DNA from 3 places in the Telluria sp. ZT3P26 genome. Region 1 is predicted to be linked to each of the others. Evidence: riboswitches for the same ligand, from Rfam matches in the RefSeq annotation. Region 1 holds a riboswitch; each other region holds the start of a gene.
What was found. Region 1 has a riboswitch for cobalamin ahead of AC56LN_RS08225 (cobaltochelatase subunit CobN). Riboswitches for the same ligand answer to the same signal wherever they lie in the genome.
Positions count from the first base shown of each region.

Region 2: another riboswitch for cobalamin. It lies ahead of AC56LN_RS16745 (TonB-dependent receptor); the one in region 1 lies ahead of AC56LN_RS08225 (cobaltochelatase subunit CobN).
Region 3: another riboswitch for cobalamin. It lies ahead of AC56LN_RS23150 (TonB-dependent receptor domain-containing protein); the one in region 1 lies ahead of AC56LN_RS08225 (cobaltochelatase subunit CobN).

Region 1 covers NZ_JCASII010000002.1:83,069-89,459, reverse strand. Annotated here, with positions in the region: gene kynA (tryptophan 2,3-dioxygenase) at 1-440, opposite strand, end outside; gene kynU (kynureninase) at 463-1,725, opposite strand; cobalamin riboswitch at 1,998-2,216, shown strand; gene AC56LN_RS08225 (cobaltochelatase subunit CobN) at 2,393-6,391, shown strand, end outside.
Region 2 covers NZ_JCASII010000005.1:58,637-65,027, reverse strand. Annotated here, with positions in the region: gene AC56LN_RS16745 (TonB-dependent receptor) at 1-1,381, opposite strand, end outside; cobalamin riboswitch at 1,450-1,689, opposite strand; gene ylqF (ribosome biogenesis GTPase YlqF) at 1,715-2,662, opposite strand; gene AC56LN_RS16735 (hypothetical protein) at 2,958-4,106, opposite strand; gene AC56LN_RS16730 (hypothetical protein) at 4,150-5,040, opposite strand; gene AC56LN_RS16725 (histone deacetylase family protein) at 5,110-6,042, opposite strand; gene AC56LN_RS16720 (AAA family ATPase) at 6,258-6,391, shown strand, end outside.
Region 3 covers NZ_JCASII010000015.1:6,732-13,122, forward strand. Annotated here, with positions in the region: gene cobO (cob(I)yrinic acid a,c-diamide adenosyltransferase) at 1-278, opposite strand, end outside; gene AC56LN_RS23140 (ABC transporter ATP-binding protein) at 275-1,054, opposite strand; gene AC56LN_RS23145 (FecCD family ABC transporter permease) at 1,051-2,073, opposite strand; gene AC56LN_RS23150 (TonB-dependent receptor domain-containing protein) at 2,134-3,966, opposite strand; cobalamin riboswitch at 4,032-4,267, opposite strand; gene AC56LN_RS23155 (histidine phosphatase family protein) at 4,288-4,830, opposite strand; gene AC56LN_RS23160 (adenosylcobinamide-GDP ribazoletransferase) at 4,830-5,612, opposite strand; gene cobT (nicotinate-nucleotide--dimethylbenzimidazole phosphoribosyltransferase) at 5,609-6,391, opposite strand, start outside.

The DNA.
Region 1 (6,391 bases):
ATCTCGCGATACTGGTGCGACTGGAACCCCGATGACGCGCCCAGGTACGGACGGATCGCCGTGTACTCGGGCGGCGTCATCGTCGCCAGCACATCCCATGCATGCACGAGCTGGTTCATGATCGCAGCGACGCGGGCCAGCATCTTCATCGCCGCCGGCAGCTGGCCCCGCGCGATGTTGTCGCGCGCGCCGTGCAGCTCGTGCAGCATCAGCTTCATCCACAGTTCGCTGGTCTGGTGCTGGACGATGAACAGCAGCTCGTTATGCTCGGGCGACAGCGGATGCTGGGCGTTGAGGATCGTGTCGAGCGACAGGTAGTCGCCGTAGCTCATGTCCTTGCTGAAATCGAGCTTGGCGCCATGGTAGCCGGGCTGCGAGACAGGGCAGCCACCCACATCGGCGTTGCTGGCGGACGAATCCGGGGTAACAGGGCAGGGCATCGTGTCCTCTTTTGAAAATCGCTCAGGTCACCGCAGTGCGCTTGGCATCGACCTGATAGTCGCTGCGGTCCAGGATATCCTTGAGCACCATCACCGCCTGCCACACATCGTCATATCCCGTGTACAGCGGCGTAAAGCCAAAGCGCATCACCTGCGGCTCGCGGTAGTCGCCGATCACACCGCGCGCGATCAGGGCCTGCATCACTGCGTAGCCATGCGGATGCGTCACGCTCACCTGGCTGCCACGGTCCGCATGAGTGCGCGGCGTGATCAGTTCCAGTGGATGCGCGGCGCATTCCTGCTCAAGCAGCGCCAGGAACAGGTCCGACAGGGCGAGAGACTTCTTGCGCAGCGCCGCCATCGTCACGTCCTGGAACACGGCCAGCCCGCATTCGATCAGCGCCAGCGCCACCACCGGCTGCGTGCCGCACATCGCGCGCTTGATGCCGGCCACCGGCGCGAACGCCGGCTGCATCGCGAACGGCTGGCGGTGCGCCCACCAGCCGGTGAGCGGCTGCGTGAACTGCGCGTGATGGCGCTGCGGCACCCAGATGAAGGCGGGCGCGCCCGGGCCGCCGTTGAGGAATTTGTAGGTGCAGCCCACCGCGAAGTCGGCGTTTGCGCCATTCAGGTCGACCTCCACTGCACCGGCCGAATGGGCCAGGTCCCAGATCGCCAGCGCGCCGGCGGCGTGGATCTGCGCCGTGATCGTCGTCATGTCGAGCATGCGCCCGGTGCGGTAGTTCACGTGCGTGAGCATCACCACCGCCACCTGGGCGCCGGCGTCGCCTTCGAGGGCGGCCGGCAGGTCGGCCCAGCTGTCGAGCAGGCGCAGCTCGTAGCCGCGTTCGAGCCAGCCGATCAGGCCTTCGGCCATGTAGATATCGCTCGGGAAGTTGTCACGCTCGGTGAGGATGATGCGGCGGGCGGCGTGCGCCGGTGCGTCGGCCTGCATCTTGAGCGACGCGGCCAGCGCCTTGAACAGGTTCACCGAGGTCGAATCGGTGACCACCACTTCATCGGCTGCGGCGCCGATCAGCGGCGCGATCAGGGTGCCCAGGCGCTGCGGCAGGTCGTACCAGCCGGCCGTGTTCCAGCTGCGGATCAGGTCATTGCCCCATTCGGCGGCGATCACGTCCTGCGCGCGTTGCAGGGCTGCGCGGGGGCGGGCGCCGAGCGAATTGCCGTCGAGGTAAATCACGCCGTCCGGCAGCGCAAAGGCATTGCGCTGGGGAGCCAGCGGATCGGCCGCGTCGAGGGCCAGGCAGTCTTGTCGTGTGATCATGTGAACGGTCGCGAAGAAGTAGTGGGTGCCGGCCTGGCCGGACGATACCGCCATTCTAGGCTAGGGAAGCACTGATTTATTCTGGGGGATGGAATTGGCTGCGGAAAAAGCCGCAATGCAAGGCGCAAATCGCAGCAATAGCGAGCTATTGCGAGAATTTGCAACGCCGCAGGGTGGCTATTTTCCGTGCCAAGTCCGCCCCCATGAATTAATCAGTGCTTCCCTAGAGGCCAAAGAATGCGGTGACAGTGACGCACCCTGGCTGTAGAATCGCGCCCAATCAAGTGAATGGTGCCGTCCTGCTCGTCTGCAGGAAGGTGAAACGGGAAGCCGGTGACGTGTGCGAATCCATCGCACGCCAGTCCGGCGCAGCCCCCGCTGCTGTATGCCTGACGACCCTCGTCGAACGCCACTGTGCCCCGTGCACGGGAAGGCAGGACCCGGGAAGGATGACGGCAAGCCAGAAGACCGGCCAATCACGATGCATTGCGTACGTCCCGGGGTGTGGGCGTGCCTGTTGGTAGTTCGTCGTTCCTTTTTTGTTGCCATCGCGGTCGCGTCAGCGTTCGTGCGCGCGTGCGCATGGCTTGCTGCGCCCAGCGTGGAAGGAAGACGTCTGCCCGTTGTCATGCGCGCCCTGGCGCGCAGCTGAAAGGTCGACGTTCACATGAACACTGCTTCGCTTGCCCGCGCCTGTACTGCGCTGGTGCTTCTGCTCGCGTCCCTGCTTGCCTGCGCCCACAGCCACGCCACCACCATGTTCGCCGTGGTCACCGAGCGCGCCGCGCCGGGCGCGATCGAGGCCGCCCACCGCCACTTGGCCAGCCACCCGCGCGACCGGATTCAGTTGCGCACACCGGCCCAATTGATGGCCGCCAGCGAGCGCGAAGTGGGCCAGTGGATAACCGGCGCCGACACGGTGCTGGCGGTGTCGCTGTTCGGCGATCCGGCGCGCCGCATGAAGGATGCGCTGGCGCGCCACGCCAAGCCAGGCACCGCGGTGCTGGCCTTCAATGGCGAAGCAAGCCTGAACCTGATGACGCGCGCCGCGCACGGCAGCCTGGCCGGTTTCGCGCCCGAGCTGCTGCGCGAACTCGCAGCCGAAGCGCCAGCGGCGGCCGCGCTGCAGGCGGCAGAGGCGAATCCCGCGGCGCGCCACTGGCTCGCGGCGCGGCGCGTCTGGCAAGCCGGCGGCGTGGACAACACCACGGCCCTCATCACCCATCTGCTGCATCCATCGACATCACTGGGCGCCCCGCTGCCCGAGCCAACGTTGCGCCTGCGCGTCGGCCAGAACGAGCTGCAGGACGCCGCTGCCTGGGGCAACGCCGCCAAGCTGGGTCTGAAGGACCGCCCGACCGTCGTCGTGCTCGACCTGGCGAACATGGATGGCATGGTGCCCGCCGCGCTGTGCCGCCGCATCGAAGAGCAGGGCCAGGCCTGCGTGCAGCTGCTCACGCGCTGGGGCGGTGCCTCGCGCGAAGCGCTGGTGCGCCTGCCCGAGCTGATCGCGCCGGCGAAGCCGGCGGCGCTGGTGGTGCTGCAGGACTTCGTCGTCGGCGCCGCCGAAGGGCGCGAAGTCGTCAGCGAAGCCTTCAAACGCCTCGATATTCCCGTGTTCAAGGCGATCCGCCTGTCGGACCGCACCGCGATCCAGTGGCAGCTCTCGCCCGATGGCCTGCCGCCGGATTCGGTCCAGTACCGCGTCGCGCTGCCCGAACTGCAGGGCATCGGCCAGCCGATGGTGGTGGCGGCGCTGGGCCAGTCGCAGCGCGACCGTCTGACCGGTATCGAGAACCGCCCACCGGTGCTGCTGCCGGCCGAAGTCGATCGCATGACGGCGCGCGTGAGCCGCTGGCTGGCGCTGCGCGCCAGGCGCAACGCCGACAAGCGCGTCGCGATGGTCTATTACAACCACCCGCCGGGCCGCCAGAACATCGGCGCCGACAACCTGAATGTGCCGGCGTCGCTGTTCGACATGCTGCATGCGCTGAAAGCCGCCGGCTACACGGTCGGCGACCTGCCGGCCACGCCCGAAGCGCTGCTTGACATGATCATGGCGCACGGCGTGAACCTGCCCGAGGACCGCGCCGCGCTGCGCGAAATGAGCGGTGTGGTGAACAGCGTCAGCGCGGCCGACTACGCGCGCTGGTTCGCGACGCTCGCACCGCGCGTGCAGGGCGAGATGAAGGACGGCATGCTGGGCCGCCTGCATGCCGACGTGCTGGTCGCCGAAGCGCAGGGCGAGCGCGCGCCGGGCCGCAAGCAGGCCGAGACGATCATCAAGGAATTGCTGCACCTGGTCGAGGGTGTCGACCATCCGCAGCGCGTGCAGGCCACGCGCGACCTGCATGCGCTCGAAGACGGCTACCGCGCCTGCCTCGACGACAGTAAACCCAGTCCATGCAAGGCGCTCGCACCACTGTACCGGCGCCTGATCGGCTACGGCATCGAAGGCATGCGCGGCTGGGGCCCGGCGCCGGGCAAGGTGATGGTCGACAGCGGCAAGCTGCTGGTGCCGGGCCTCACGTTCGGCAATGTGTTCATCGGCCCGCAGCCGCCGCGCGGCTGGGAAGTCGATGAAGAACTGCTGCATGCGAATACCAGCATCACGCCGCCGCACCAGTACCTGGCCTTCTACCACTGGATCCGCGACCGCTTCAAGGCCGACGCCGTCGTGCACGTGGGGCGCCACTCGACCTTTGAATTTTTGCCCGGTAAAGCAGTGGGCCTGTCGAGCGACGACTATCCCAGCCTGATCGCGGGCGACCTGCCGGGCATCTACCCGTACATCGTCGACGGCGTGGGCGAGGGCACGCAGGCCAAGCGCCGCGGCCTGGCGATCATCGTCGACCACCTGACGCCACCGCTGGCGACGACGCCGCTGTACGACGAGCTGCTGTCGCTGCGCCAGATCGTCGAGAGTTTCGAAGCTGCGTCGTCCGAGTCGCTCAAGACGCAGGCCGCGCAACTGATGCGCGAGCGTGTCGTGGCGCTGAACCTGCGCGCCGAACTCGAAGCGTCGATGTCCGACGTGCTCGAAGTGCGGGGCATCGGCTTCGATGCCGCCGATGACGATTTGCTGGCGCACGAGGTCGGCCACTACCTGACCAAGCTGCAGGAGAAGTTCATGCCGTTCGGCCTGCACGTGTTTGGCCGGCCGTGGGACCAGAAGTCGCTCGACCTGATGCTCGATTCGATGACCAAGAGCGGCATCGACGATCCGTCCATCGCCGAAAAGCTGCGCGACTCGCCGCGACGCGAAATGGCGGGTTTGCTCGCGGGCCTGGACGGCCGCTACATCGAGCCGGGCAAGGGCAACGATCCACTACGCTCACCCGAGGCGCTGCCGACTGGCCGCAACTTCCACGCGGTCGATGGCGACATCCTGCCGACGCGCCTGGGTTTCGGGCTGGCGCAACAGATGGCGGCCAAGGCGATGGCGCGCAGCAGGGGCGATGCTGCGCGGGAGCAGGGCAGCGAAGGCATCATCCTGTGGGCCTCGGACGCGGTACGCGATGAAGGCGTGATGGTCGGCTTCGCACTGGCCATGATGGGCGCCGAGCCGGTCTGGAATGCGCGCGGCATCGTCACCGATGTGCGCCTGGTGCCGGGCGCCGTGCGGCGCGATGCGCTGGTGACCACGTCTGGCCTGTTTCGTGACCTGTACCCGAACCTGATCCGCCTGATCGACCGCGCCGGCCGGCTGGCGCTGGCGGCGTCCGCCGAGACGATGGCGCGCCAGGACCCGGCCCTGCGCGAGGCACTGCAAGCCGCGTTGGCGCCGCTCCAGGGCGTCGCCTGGGGCCTTGAGGCCGTGCAGGACAACCGGGTCGCGCGCGAGTGGCTGGTGCGCCAGCGCGCGCTGGTCGCCGGTGGCGCATCGACCATCGAAGCGGGACAGGGCGCCGCGCTGCGCGTGTTCGGCGATGCGCCGGGCGCGTACGGCACGGGCGTGAACCGCCTGACCGAACGCTCGGGCGCCTGGCGCGAGCGCGAAGAAATCGGCCGCGCGTATCGCAACCGCATGGGCCACGCGTATGGCCTGGACGCCGACGGCGACGCGCAGCACCGCGCGTTCGACGTGGCGCTGGACGGCATCCACCGCACCTACCACGGCCGCGCCAGCAATCTGTACGGCCTGCTCGACAACAACGACGCCTTCGACTACCTGGGCGGTCTGTCGCTCGCCGTCGAGACGCGCACCGGCCGCGTGCCGGACGCACTGATCCTGCAGCACGGCCGGCCGGGCCAGGCCGACGTCGAGCCGCTGGCCACTGCGCTGCTGGGCGAATTGCGCGGGCGCTTTTTGAACCCCGCGTGGCTGCGTCCATTGATGGACAATGGCTACTCGGGCGCGCGCACGATGGGCCAGGAATTCATCGAAAACCTGTGGGGCTGGCAGGTCACACGGCCGGACCTCGTGAAGAACTGGGCCTGGGACGAAGTCAAGGCTGTCTACTTCGACGATGCGCACAAGCTCGGCCTGCCGGCATTCCTGGGCCAGCGCCACAACGCGCACGTCAAGGCGCACATGCTGGCCGTGTTCATGGTGGCCGCCGAAAAAGGCTTCTGGAACACCGACCCGGAAACGATCCGCACGATGGGCGGCGAGCTGGCACGCCTGGTGGCCGCCAACGGCTTGCCGGGCAGCGGCCACACGTCG
Region 2 (6,391 bases), on a different contig from region 1:
ATTCGAAGTCGCGCGAGGTTTGCGGCGCCAGCACGCCAGCGCTCGAGCGGTACGAATTTTCGTCGATATTGGCGATGCGGTAGCTGCGGCCGGCCTTGGCAAACACGGTCACTTCCGGCGCCACGTCGATGCTGCCTTCGACCGTAAAGGCATTGACCGACTGCTCGGTGTCTTCCGGGGCGGTGAACGCGAGCGGATCGGTGTAGTCCTTGTCGAAACGTTCATGGCGCGCGCCGATGGCCAGGCGCGCGTTGTGCGGCGCATTCCAGGTCAGTTCGTCACGCACGTAGATGGCGTTGGAATCCTGCGTCGCGTCGCCCGCCGAGAAGCCCGACGTCACCTGGCGATCCCAACGGGTCAGATCGATACCGGTAACGAACTCGTTGCGCTTGTCGCCGAGCATGGCCGTATGGCGCAGGCGCGGCGAGAACTGGGTCTGTTCGGACTCGTAACGCGAACCGAACCCGCTGTAGGTCGACTTCACATCGCGCTTGCGGTGCGACAGTTCGGCCGCCAGTTCGATGGCGCCGATGCGGTGTTCGACGAAGGCGCTGAGACGGTCGGTGTCGAGCGAGCCGAAGTCGTCCGGCGTGCTGCTCTGGGTCGGGATCGACTGGAACTGCGCGTCGGTCAACGAACCCGGCAGGCGCGAGTCCGAGCGCGAGCTCTCGAAGCGCAGGCCAGCACGGCCGTTCGAGGCGTACGCATACTGCACGCCGCCGCTGAAGCTCGTCTGCTCGTAGCGGTTGTTGTCGCGGTAGTTGTCGGTGCGGCGGTCGGTCACGGCAGCGTCGAACGACCACGGGCCGGTGCCATGCGCGATCGAGGCGCGCAGGTCGCGGGCATCGAAGCGCCCGGCCTCGGCAAACAGCGAACCGCGCGTGCCGCTGCCCGATGGACGACGGGTGAAGATCTGGATCACGCCGCCGGTGGCGCCATCGCCGTACAGCACGCTGCTGCCGCCGCGCGTGATCTCGATGCGCTCGACCGTGTCGATCGAAATGCCCGACAGTACCGTGCTGGCCAGTTCGTTTTCATTCAGGCGCACGCCGTCGACCATCACCACCACGTTCTGCGCGCTGTTGGTGCCGAAACCACGCAGGTCGAGGCTGAAGTCGGGCGAGCCGTCCAGGCTCTGGCGACCGAAGACGCCGCCGATCTTGCGGATCGCCGCATTCACGTCGGCCACGCCGGCCGTGCGGATCTGGTCGGCCGTGATCACGGTGGCGCCGATCGGTGTGGCGGTGGCCGGGAAACGGGCGGCGGTGACGACGACAGGCGCCAGCGTTTCCTGTGCGGTGGCGAGGGTGGCGAAGGTGGACACGGCGAAGGCGCACGCCACGGCGAGGGGCGCGCGGCGCGCGGGAGCTGCAAAAGTCATGATGGGTGTGTTCTCGGTAAAGGGCGCCCCGCTGCGTCCCCGCAGCCCGGCGTCGAAGGAAGCGCGTCGCGCTTCCACCTGTCCTGGCCGGTATCCGGGCTGGCAAGCGGGACGCCCTCACCTTCCTGTCCGGCGGACAGTGGTTATCGAGATTGTCTGCCGCGGCGCAGGATGTGCGGACGCGGCGCTTGTCGACCGTTGCGGGGGCAGCACACTTCCAGGACCGCGCGTGGCGCAGGCCTGTCGTGTTTCCCGTTTAACTTCGCGCGCCGGAATGCGCGCGAGAGCACCAAAACGGCGCGATTATACCGTGTCGGCACGCGCCCTGGCAGGTCAGCTGCCGCGCTTGCCGCGCGACTGCTCTTCGAGCTTGGCAGCCAGCTTCTCGGCGGCCAGACGGGCTTTCTCGGCCACTTCGGCCGCGTGCAACGCCAGACTGGCCGCGCGCGAATCGGGCGTTTCCAGGCTGATGCGGCCCAAAGCGCCCTGGCGATAATCCTGCAGCAGCGAGTGCGCCGCCTTTTCATAGTCGTAGTCGCCGCCGCGCACGCGGAAGCCCCGGCGCATCGCCACGCCTTCGATGACGCCCACGCCATCCATGCCCTCGGTTTTCAGGCCATAGCGCGCGGTCAGCAGGTGCGGATAGCGCTGCAGCAGCAGCTCGCCCAGGTATTCGGCGACTTCTTCTTCAACCAGCGCATTGGTGCCAATGGCGTGGCTGGCTGCCAGCATCAGGCCGTCGGTGGCCATGGCGATCTTTGGCCACAGCATGCCGGGCGTGTCGACCAGGACCACGTTCTTGTTCAGGTACAGGCGCTGCTGGACCTTGGTCACGGCCGGCTCGTCGCCCACCTTGGCCACGCGTTTTTTCAGCAGCGCGTTCATCAACGTCGATTTGCCGACGTTGGGAATGCCCATGATCATGATGCGCAGCGGTTTCGTCGGCACGCCGCGGTGCGGCGCCAGCGACAGGGCCAGATCGGGGATGCGGGCGACGTCGGCCGGTTTCTTGGTCGTCATCGGGTAGGCCGTGACGCCTTCCTGTGCATCGTAATAGGCTTTCCAGGCGGCGGTGGCGACCGGATCGGCCAGGTCGATCTTGTTCAGGATCTTGAGGCTGGGACGCTGGCGGAACTTGCGCAGCTGGTCCACCAGTGGGTTGCAGCTCGCCTCGGGCAGGCGTGCATCGAGGACTTCGATCACCAGATCGATGTTCTCCATCTGCTCGGCCGCTTCCTTCTTGGCCGCGTTCATGTGGCCCGGGAACCATTGTATCGACATGCTGTTGCTTTCTTTATCTTTCGTTCAAGGTGCTATTTTACGCTGGTGGCGCGCGCTGGCGTCGCGAACCCGCCACAGCTGCCCTTTCTCTTCTGCACGACGTTGAGCCGTTGCAACACTGTTGACATATTCGCCGTGCACACTGGCCCTTGGCCACGCGGGGTGGCAGGACGCAGCGGAGACGACATATGCGCGCACGGGACAGACTGAAACGATCGATGGTGCGCTGGTATGGCGTCGGCTTGCTGTGCTGTGCCATCGCGGTGTCCGCGCTGGTCGAGTTGCCGCTGGTGCCTTACTGAACCAGCCCTGGCGCGCTGCATCCGGCGGGCGGCAAGGTGGCCACCGGATCGAACGCCGCCAGGCGCTCGCGCGCCGCCATGCGGTCTCTTGCATACTCGGCCAGGTAGCGGCTGCGCTCCTCGCTCTGCCACTCGCTATCGGGTACGCCGGCCAGCGACAGCGTGCGGCTGACCAGCACGAGCCCCTCGCGGCGCGCCAGCAGCAGCCGGTCCGGATCGGTATTCTCGCGCAGCAGATAACCTTCGACATCGCGCAGCACCAGCGGCAGTGACGGCGCAGGGTCGGCGTCGTGCAGAAGCTTGCCATGCACGCGCAACGCTACCGCCTGCGTGCCCTGCCCCAGCAACTCGTTGAAGCTCGCCAGTGCGAACGGGCGGCCCAGCGCATCGTCGATGCGGCCGCTGACCACGTAGCGGCCAGCCAGGCGTACGTCGAGCGGGAGCGTGAATTCGAGCGCGTCCGGGCCGATCGTTTCATGCGCTGCGCCCGTCCAGATGGCGGGCAACTCGGGCGAATGGATCACATCGAACAACACGACACCCGCGCGGCCAGCCGCGCTGAAGCGCACTTCACTACGGATGGTGCCGTGAAAGCCCGCGAGGGCGCCCGCTTGCGGCGCGAACGTGGCGCGCCAGTCGCCGCCGTCTTCCTGCGAGAACGCCAGCGTGATGCGCGGCGCGGGGCGAGCTCCCTGCGCAACCATCCCCTGGGCCAGCGCACGCGTGACCACCAGAGGCAGTGCGGCGCCGTGCGCGTCAAGAGCGCGCAGCGAAAATTCGACTGTCTCGCCCGCCGCCAGGTAGACGCGCGATTGCATGGTCTGCACCAGCACGGCCGGGTCGCTGTCGCCACCATCGACCCGCATCGGATTCGATTCGCGGACCGGCTGGTTCGGATACAGCTGGTCGGGATGCTGCGCGGCCGGGCGCGATGTGTGCGGGTAGCGCGTGTGCTGCAGGTAGCTGCAATAGGTATGCTGCGTCAATCGAACCTGTCCGGCAAGCTGACGCCGGCGCACGCTAGCGTCTTCGCCGGCAGGGTGCACAACCGGCACCGGACCGAAAAAATGCAGGTCGGCCGGTGGCGCCGGTGCAGCCACCGGCAGCGCCGGATCGTCCGGCTGCCAGAACAGCCCGACCAAGAGCGCACCGGTGACGACCAGCGCCAGCCAGGCCGGTCGCGACCTAATTGGCCGTATCGACCATCGCCTCACGCACGACCCCGATGACACCGGCCCAGTTACCGTCGCCATAGTGATTGAAGCGTTCACCGTCGTCGCGGAACACGACCGAATGCCAGCTCCACTTGACACTGCCGCCCTGGTTGGGCGCGGTGCCCAGGCGCAGGTCATCGCACAGCCAGTCACCCGGATTGCACAGCGCGCGGCCCGCATTGCCGGCCACGCCGCCGCTGCTGTGATAGGCCACGACCTCGTCGTCCTGGCCCGGCAACAGGAACGAGTACGCGGTGCCGCGCGCGCCGGCGTAGCGATAGAACCAGACGTTGCGGGTGTCATTGTGGTTGTACATGGCGCGCGCGGTGCTGGTCTTGAGGTCTTGCACGAGTGGCTCGGAGGTGGTCCAGGCGCCGGCGTTGGCGAGCTCGGAGCCGCCCGCCGCGCCGGCCGCGACGCGCACCCATTTGAGGTTCCAGCCCGTCTGCACGCCGCCACTGGCAACGCACACGCCGCTGGCGTTCGCGCCGGCATTCGTCACGGCGCGCGCCGAGCCGCCGTAATTGGCCAGCGTGTAGCCGAGCAGCAGGTCGCCCGCGCTATAGGCGGCGATATAGCACCAGTTCTGGCCCGTACAGAAGCAGTCGAGCGCATCGCGCACGCGGCCGCTTTGCGACGCGATGCTGCTGCGCCCGTCCCAGTTGACCGCCTGCTTGTTGATGCCGGCAGGCGTCGCGGCCGGGCCCCAGTAGCGAAAGTCGCTGTAGTTGCCGGGCGCGCCACCGCTGCTGCGGCCGTTGATCCAGAGCGTGTAATTGGCGGCGCTCGCGACGGTGCTGGCCAGCAGCAGGCACGCGGTGCAAAGAACATAGAAGGCGTACGGGATGCGGCGGTGCTTCATGCTGGTCTCCTCGCTGCCCGGCTCGTGCCGGTGCTACGTTAGAGAGCAGAATGCCGCCGCGGTTCCCGACTATTCGAGATCGGCCAGCACCTTCAGGTGCGCCACCACGCTGCGCGCCAGCGACGACAATTCGTAACCGCCTTCGAGACAGCTGACGATGCGCCCGCCGGCGTATTCGTTGGCCACGGCCAGCACCTGCCGCGTGATCCAGGCGTAGTCCGCCTCGACCAGCCCGATGCCGCCCATGTCGTCGTCGCGATGGCCGTCAAAGCCGGCCGAGACAAAAATCATCTGCGGCTTGAATGCATGCAGCGCCGGCAGCCACTGGTCCTGCACCAGCTGGCGCACGGTGTCGCCCTCGCAGCGCGCCGGCACCGGTACGTTGACGCAGGTGGCGGTAATCGGCTCGGGTTCGGTGTACGGAAAGAACGGGTGCTGGAAGAAGCTCGCCATCAGCACACGCGGATCGTCGCGAAAAGCGTCGGCCGTGCCGTTGCCGTGATGGACATCGAAATCAATGATCGCGACACGCTCCAGCCCGTGCGCCTCGAGCGCGTGGCGCGCGGCGATGGCCACGTTGTTGAAGAGGCAAAAGCCCATCGGCTCGGTGGGCGTCGCGTGGTGGCCCGGCGGGCGCACCGAGCAGAACGCGTTGGTGACCGTGCCGGCGATCACGTCGTCGGTTGCCGCTACCGCGGCGCCGGCTGCGCGCAGCGCCGCCTGGTAGCTGTACTGATTGAGCGACGTGTCGCCATCGAGCGGGTAATAGTCGCCCGGCGTGGCCGGTATGTGGTCGCGCACCAGCGCCAGCGCGCCCGCCGTGTGGTTGCGCAGGATCTGCGCGGTGTCGGCCAGCGGCGCACTGCGCTGCTCGATCAGGCCATCCAGGCGCGCCAGGATCAACTGGTCGTCGATCGCCCGCAGGCGGGCCGGGGACTCGGGGTGCCAATCGCCCATCTCGTGCCGCAGGCAGTCGGGGTGGCTGTAAATCGCTGTACTCATGATGCTCGGTCTCCGCCTGTGCTCATCCATTCACACCTTGCCGCGCCGTTCTCGCATAGAATCCCTTGGGACGGCTGTTGCTGTCGACGTATGAAGATTGCCAATGACGCTAATCTACCACGGCAGGCCGCAGCGCTGCTGTGCCGCGTTGTCAATCATGCATGCGCGCCACGACTGCCGCCCTGTTCCATGTACCGAATAACGTAGAGCCAACCATGTTCAACAAATTGCACGCCGTCGCACGCCAGGTCAACGAGGTGGTGGTCGGCAAGGACCAGCAAGTGCGCCTGGCCCTGACCTGCCTGCTGGCCGGCGGCCACCTGCTGCTCGACGACCTGCCGGGCGTCGG
Region 3 (6,391 bases), on a different contig from region 1:
TCGTCGGGGAAGCGGCGCAGGAAGGTTTCTTCGCCGGTCGACAGCGCACCCTTGATGAACTGGACCACGCCGACCTGCATGCCGTGACCCAGCGCGCGCGCCACCATGCCGAACGCGCTCGAGCTTTTGCCTTTACCGTTGCCGGTATTGACGATGATGATGCCGATCTCCTTGTCGGCCGACGCGATCTTTGCGTCGATGATGGCTTTCTTGCGCTCCATGCGCACGCGATGGCGTTCGTTCAGCGCAGCGGTTTGTTCGGGAGTCATGTCGTTCATGCGGAATCCTCTTGAGGGATGAAGATGCGGCGGCCGTGATGTTCGATCATCTCGATCGGGTGGCCGAGGTAGTCGCCCAGCAGCGCGCTCTGCATGGTCTGTTCGTTGGTGCCTGCATGCCAGCGGCCATCGCCCATCAGCAGCAGCACGTGGGTCGAGATGCGCGAAGCCAGGTTCAGGTCATGGCCGATCATGACCACGGTGCGATTCTGCTCGCGGCACAGGCGCGCAAGCAGACCCATGACGCTCACCTGGTGCGCCAGGTCGAGCGCATTGGCTGGCTCGTCGAGCAGCAGCAGCGGTGTTTGCTGGGCCAGCAGGGCGGCAATCGCCACGCGCTGGCGCTCGCCGCCGGACAGCGTGCGCACGTCGCGCGCCGTCAGGTCACTTACGTCCATCGACGCCAGGGCTTCCAGCGCAACCTGATGGTCGTCGCTGCCTTCCCAGTAGCGGTTGGCGTGGTACGGGTGGCGCGCCGAGAGCACGCTCTCGAGCACCGTGTAGGCAAAGGCATCGTGGCGCGACTGGGCGAGAAAGGCGCGTTCGCGCGCCAGGTCGGTCAGCGGCCAGGCCGCCAGGGCGCGTCCGCCGATGTGGACCGCGCCGCCGTCGGGCTGGTGCAAGCCTGCCAGCGTGCGCAGCAAGGTGCTCTTGCCGGCGCCGTTGCGGCCGATGATGCTCCAGCATTCGCCCGGTTGCGCGGCCCAGTTCAGGCCCTGCACCAGGGTGCGCCCGACGATGGCCAGGCGCAGGTCGTGGGTGGCGATGACGGTCATTTGCGCATGCGGTGCAGTTGGTACAGGAAGACCGGCGCACCGATCATTGCCGTGATGGCGCCGACCGGCAGCTGCTGCGGCGCGACGATTGTGCGCGCCAGCGTATCGCACAGCACGAGGAACGCGCCGCCGCTCAGGACGACGGCAGGAATCAGCACGCGGTGGTCAGGGCCGAAGGCGAAGCGGCAGGCGTGCGGCACGATCAGGCCGACGAAGCCAATCGAACCGGCGCTGGTGACGGCGCTCGCCGTGAGCAGCGCCGACACGAAGAACAGGCCCTTGCGCAGCGCACTCACACGCACGCCCAGCGTGACGGCGTTTTCTGCGTGCAGCGCGACCATGTTCATGGCGCGCGCGCTGCGCATGGCAAACAGCAGCGCGCCGACCAGCACGATCCACGGCGCCAGGCGCAGCGGCGCGCCGGCCAGGTCGCCGATCAGCCAGAAGATCATGCTGCGCAGGCGTCCTTCGGGCGCGATCGACAGCATGAGGGTGACGAGCGAGCCGCACAGTGCCGAGACGATCACGCCGGTCAGCAGAAGCATCGAGGCGCCACCTTCGGCGGCCTGGCCGCTGCGCAGATCGCGCCGCGCCAGCACGTACAGCAGCAGGGCGACGCCGACGGCGCCAACCAGCGCGGCCGCATCGACCATCAGCGTGGATGCCATGAGCAGCAAGGCGAGGAGGGCGCCGACCGAGGCGCCGGACGAGACGCCCAGCACATACGGGTCGGCGAGGGGATTGCGTAACAGCGCCTGCATCATCAGGCCGGCCAGGGCGAGGGCGCCGCCGGTGGCAAAGGCCACCAGCGCGCGGCTGGCGCGCAGGTCGAGCAGGGATGCGGACAGGGATTCGGGTTGGCCGCTGGCCAACTGGCGCAGGGCGTCGGGGATGTCGCTGAGCGGCACGCGGATGGAACCGGTCATGCCCGAGAACAGCAGGGTGGCGATGGCCAGGACCAGCATGGCGCCGACGATGAGCGTGGCGCGTTGGCGTAATGGCGGGACGGGTGCTTGCATGCGGGCCCTGATAGTTGATCGATGCCCGCGGCGCGTGCGCCGCGGGCGGAAAATGCCAGCTTAACGGATGCCGTAGCGCAGCGACGCGAACCAGGTGCGGCCGCTGGTGCCGTAGTTGCGCGCCACTTCGTAATTCTTGTCCGCGACGTTGTTCACGCGCAGCAGCAAGGACCAGTCGGGCGTGAACTGGTACGTGGTGTACAGGTTCAGCAAGCCGTAGCCGCCCAGGCGGCTGGTATTGGGCGCGTTGTCGAAACGGTCGCCCGACACGGTCAGCTCGGCGCCGCTTTTCAGCTGGCCCATCACGTAATCGGCCGCGAAGTTGGCGTGTTTCTTCGCGCGGCGCGCCAACTGGCGGCCGGTGGTATCGTCGCGCGGATCCTGCCAATCGAGGCTGGCGCGCAGGTTCACGTCCATCAGGCGCGTGCTGCCCGCCAGCGAGAAGCCTTCGAGCGTCGCTTCGTTGACGTTGTAGGCGCAGCTGCGGTTGACACCGTCCGGGCATGGCGTGCTCGATACGATCATGTCGGTCAGGCGATTGTGGAAGTACGTGGCGTCGAGGTTGTAGCCGTTGCCGTCGTAGCGCAGGCCCACTTCACGGTTGCGGCCTTTTTCCGGCTTGTTCGTCGCCAGGCCGTAGCCCGGGAAGTACAGTTCGTTGAAGGTCGGGGCGCGGAAGCTCGTGCCGATGCTGGCGGTGGCGCGCAGGCCGTTGCCGAACTCGTAGCCGTAGCCGGCGGCGCCCGTGTTCTGGCTGCCGTAGACCGAGCGGTCCTGGCGCGCACTGACGTCGAACAGGTGATTGGCGCGCTTGGCCGAATACGCCGCTGCATACGAATTGGTGATGCGCGTCTTGCGCATCGACGCCACTTCTTCCTTGCGGTGGTTGAACAGCAGCTGCAGCGTGTCCTGGCCGATGGCGACGTTGTTCTGCCACGAGAATTCGTTCTGCTCGGTGTCGATCTGGCTGGCGCCGCTGGCCGTGGCGTTGCTGAAGCTGCCCGACTTGTCTTCCGAACGCGCGTACTGCACGGTGCTGCGCCAGTTCGGCAGGATCTGGTTGGTCATGTAGACAGCGGCGGTATTGATGTCCGAGTCGCTGTGCACATCGTAGCTGCCGGAACCGCTGGCGTCGTACTGGCTGTACGTGCGGCTGGCCAGGAACTGGGCGCCGATCTCGTGACCCGGCGCGAGCGCCATCGACACACGACCATTGGCGTTGCGGCGGCGGTAGCCGTCTTCGTCGGCGTTGTAGCCTGACGCGCCGGGGCGCGTGGACGAGAAGCCGTCGGATTCTTCGTAGCCGGCGCCGAAGGCATAGCTGATGGCATTCGGGCCGCCGCTGCTGCCAAAGATGCCCGCATCGCCCTGCAGCGTCGCGTTGCTGCCCGCGCCGATCGAACCGGTGACGACAGGTGTACCTTCGCCCTTGCGGGTAAAGATCTGGATCACGCCGCCGATGGCGTCGGCGCCGTACAGCGTGCTCAGTGGGCCGTAGACGATTTCGATGCGATCGATGGCGCCCAGCGGGATGGCGTTCCAGCTGGCGGTGCCGGTGGTGGACGAGCCGATGCGCACGCCGTCGAGCAACACGACGATCTGGTTGGCGTTTGCGCCGCGCACATAGACGCTGGTGGCCGTGCCGGCCGGGCCGTTGCGCGCGATCTCGATGCCGCGCTGGCGCTGCAGGATGTCGGCCACCGAACCGGCGCCCGAGCGCGCGATTTCTTCGGCGTTGATGACGGTGGTGTCGGCGATCAGGTCCGCCGCGAGTTGCGGCGTGCGGGTGGCGGTGACGACGACGGTATCAGCGACTTCGGCGATGGCGGTGGACGAAATGAGGGCGAGTGCGAGCGACACGGCGGCCGCTTGCCGGCTTACTGGAAAATTCATGAGTGTTTCTTATCAAAGGCATCCCGCCGACGTCCCCGTGGGCTGGATTCAAAGGATCGCGCTGTGCGCGTATCCACCTTTTGGCCGGTATCCGGGCTGACAAGTATGGCCGCCCGACCTTCCCATGCTCAGAAAAGCACAGTGGTATGAGGGGGCGGTTTGCTGCGGGCCCCGAAGAGAGGCTGCAGCACTTGCTTACCGTTGCGGGGGCAGCACGCGTTGGCCCTGTGAAGGGCTTCGTGTTTCCCGTTTAACTGCACCTGCGAACGCAGGTGCGAGCACCAAAACGCGCTCATTATAAGGTGGTTGCCCCGGGCATTGTTATATTTCCAGCACCATCAGGTCGCCGTACCCGATCTGGTGTGGTGTCGATGCCGCACGCAGCGCAGCCTCCCGCAGGGTGCCGCCGCTGGACATGGCGTGCAGCAGGCGCATGGTGCCGGCGTGGCAGATGACGAGTGCCTCGGCGTGCCCCGCGCGCTGCATTTCGGCGAGGAAGGCGGCCACGCGCATGGCCACCTGGAGGACGTTTTCGCCGCCGCCGGGGCGGTACTCGAGCAGGTCGGCGCTCCAGGCGTCGATCTCGTCCCGGGCGATGTCGTCCCACTGGCGCAGCTCCCAGGCGCCAAAGTCCATCTCGGCCAGGCGCGCATCGAACACCGGCGCGGTTGACAGCTGCTGCGCCAGCACGGCGCTGCGTTGCAACGGGCTGGCGTAGACCGGCATGGCGCCGGGCAGGTTCTGACCATGCAGCGCCGCCAGCACGCGTGCGGTGTCCGTGTCCTGCGCCGGCAGGTCGGTGCGGCCGTAGCAGTACCCGGGCGGTACGACCGGTTTCGGGTGGCGCACGAGGTACAGGCGCATCAGGCCAGCGCGCCGCGGCCGAGCGTAGCCAGCACCGCGATATAGATCGCCACTTCGGCCAATTGCTGCACGGCGCCGAGACAGTCGCCCGTATAGCCCTGCAGCCGGCGCGTGAATGTGCGGGCCAGCCAGCGCGTGGCCAGCAAGGCCGCGAACAGCGCCGCGCCAATCGCGGCCAGGTCGAGCAGACCGATGGCCAGCAGCGCGAGCGCCGGCACCAGCACCGTGAGCGTTGCGATCCCGAATTCGTTGCTGCTCATGCGCACCGCCAGCGGCTTGGCCTTGCCTTCCGCACGGGCGTAGTCCATCTGCCAGATCAGGGACGTGGCGGCCAGGCGCGAGAGCGGGTGGGCCAGCAGCAGGGCGCCGATGGCAGTGAGTGGCGGCAGCGTGGCGAGTGCTGCCAGCTTTGCGCCCAGCATGCAGACGATACCGATCGCGCCATACGCACCGACGCGCGAATCCTTCATGATCTCGAGCGCGCGCTCCTTTGTCATCCCGCCGCCCAGGCCATCGCAGGTGTCGGCGAAACCGTCTTCGTGGAAGGCGCCGGTGAGATAGATCGTCGCGGCGGTGGAGAGCACGGCGGCCACTGGCGCTGGCAGCCAATGGGCGGCAATGAAGTAGACGGCCGCGCCGATGGCGCCCACCACGACGCCCACCAGCGGGAAGTAGCGTGATGCGTGATTGAGCCAGGCCGGCTCGAAGCCGACCCAGCGCGGGATCGGTAGCCGCGTGAAGAACTGCAGCGCGATGAAGAACAGGCGCAGCTGGTGGATCATGCCGCGTGCTCGCCGACTTGTCCCGAGACCTGGGCCGATGCGAAGGTCGCCATCTCGCCCAGGAAGTTGGCCGCTGCGTGCAGCAAGGGCAGGGCGAGTGCGCTGCCGGTGCCTTCACCCAGACGCAGGCCCAGGTCGAGCAGTGGGCTGGCCCCGAGCTGCTCGAGCAGCAGCGCGTGACCATGCTCGCCCGAGCAGTGCGCGAACACGCAGTAGTCGAGGATCGCCGGTTGCAGGCGCGCGGCGACCAGCAGCGCACTGGTGACGATGAAGCCGTCGATCAGCAGCACCTTGCGCAGGTGGGCTGCCTGCAGCATGGCGCCGGCCATCATTGCGATTTCGAAGCCGCCGAAGGTGGCCAGGACGTCGAGCGGTTCGTGCACGCTGGCGTGATGCGCGACGGCGGCGGCAACCACCTTTTCTTTGTGGCGGATGCCGTCAGGCGTCAGGCCGGTGCCGGCGCCGACGCAGGCAGCCGCCGGCTGGCCGGTCAGCTTGTGCATCAGGGCTGCCGCGGCGGTCGTGTTCCCGATGCCCATCTCGCCGAAGCCCACGACGTTGCCCGGCAGATCGCGCGCCAGGGCCATGCCATGTTCGAGGGCCGTTGCGCAATCCTGCGCCGACATGGCCGGTTCGATGGCGAAGTTCTTCGTGCCGCTGGCGACTTTCCGATCGAGGAGGCCAGCGCGGACGCCGAAATCATGATTGACGCCAGCGTCAATCACGCGCAGCGCGCAGCCGTTCTGGCGCGCAAACACATTGATCGCCGCGCCGTTGGC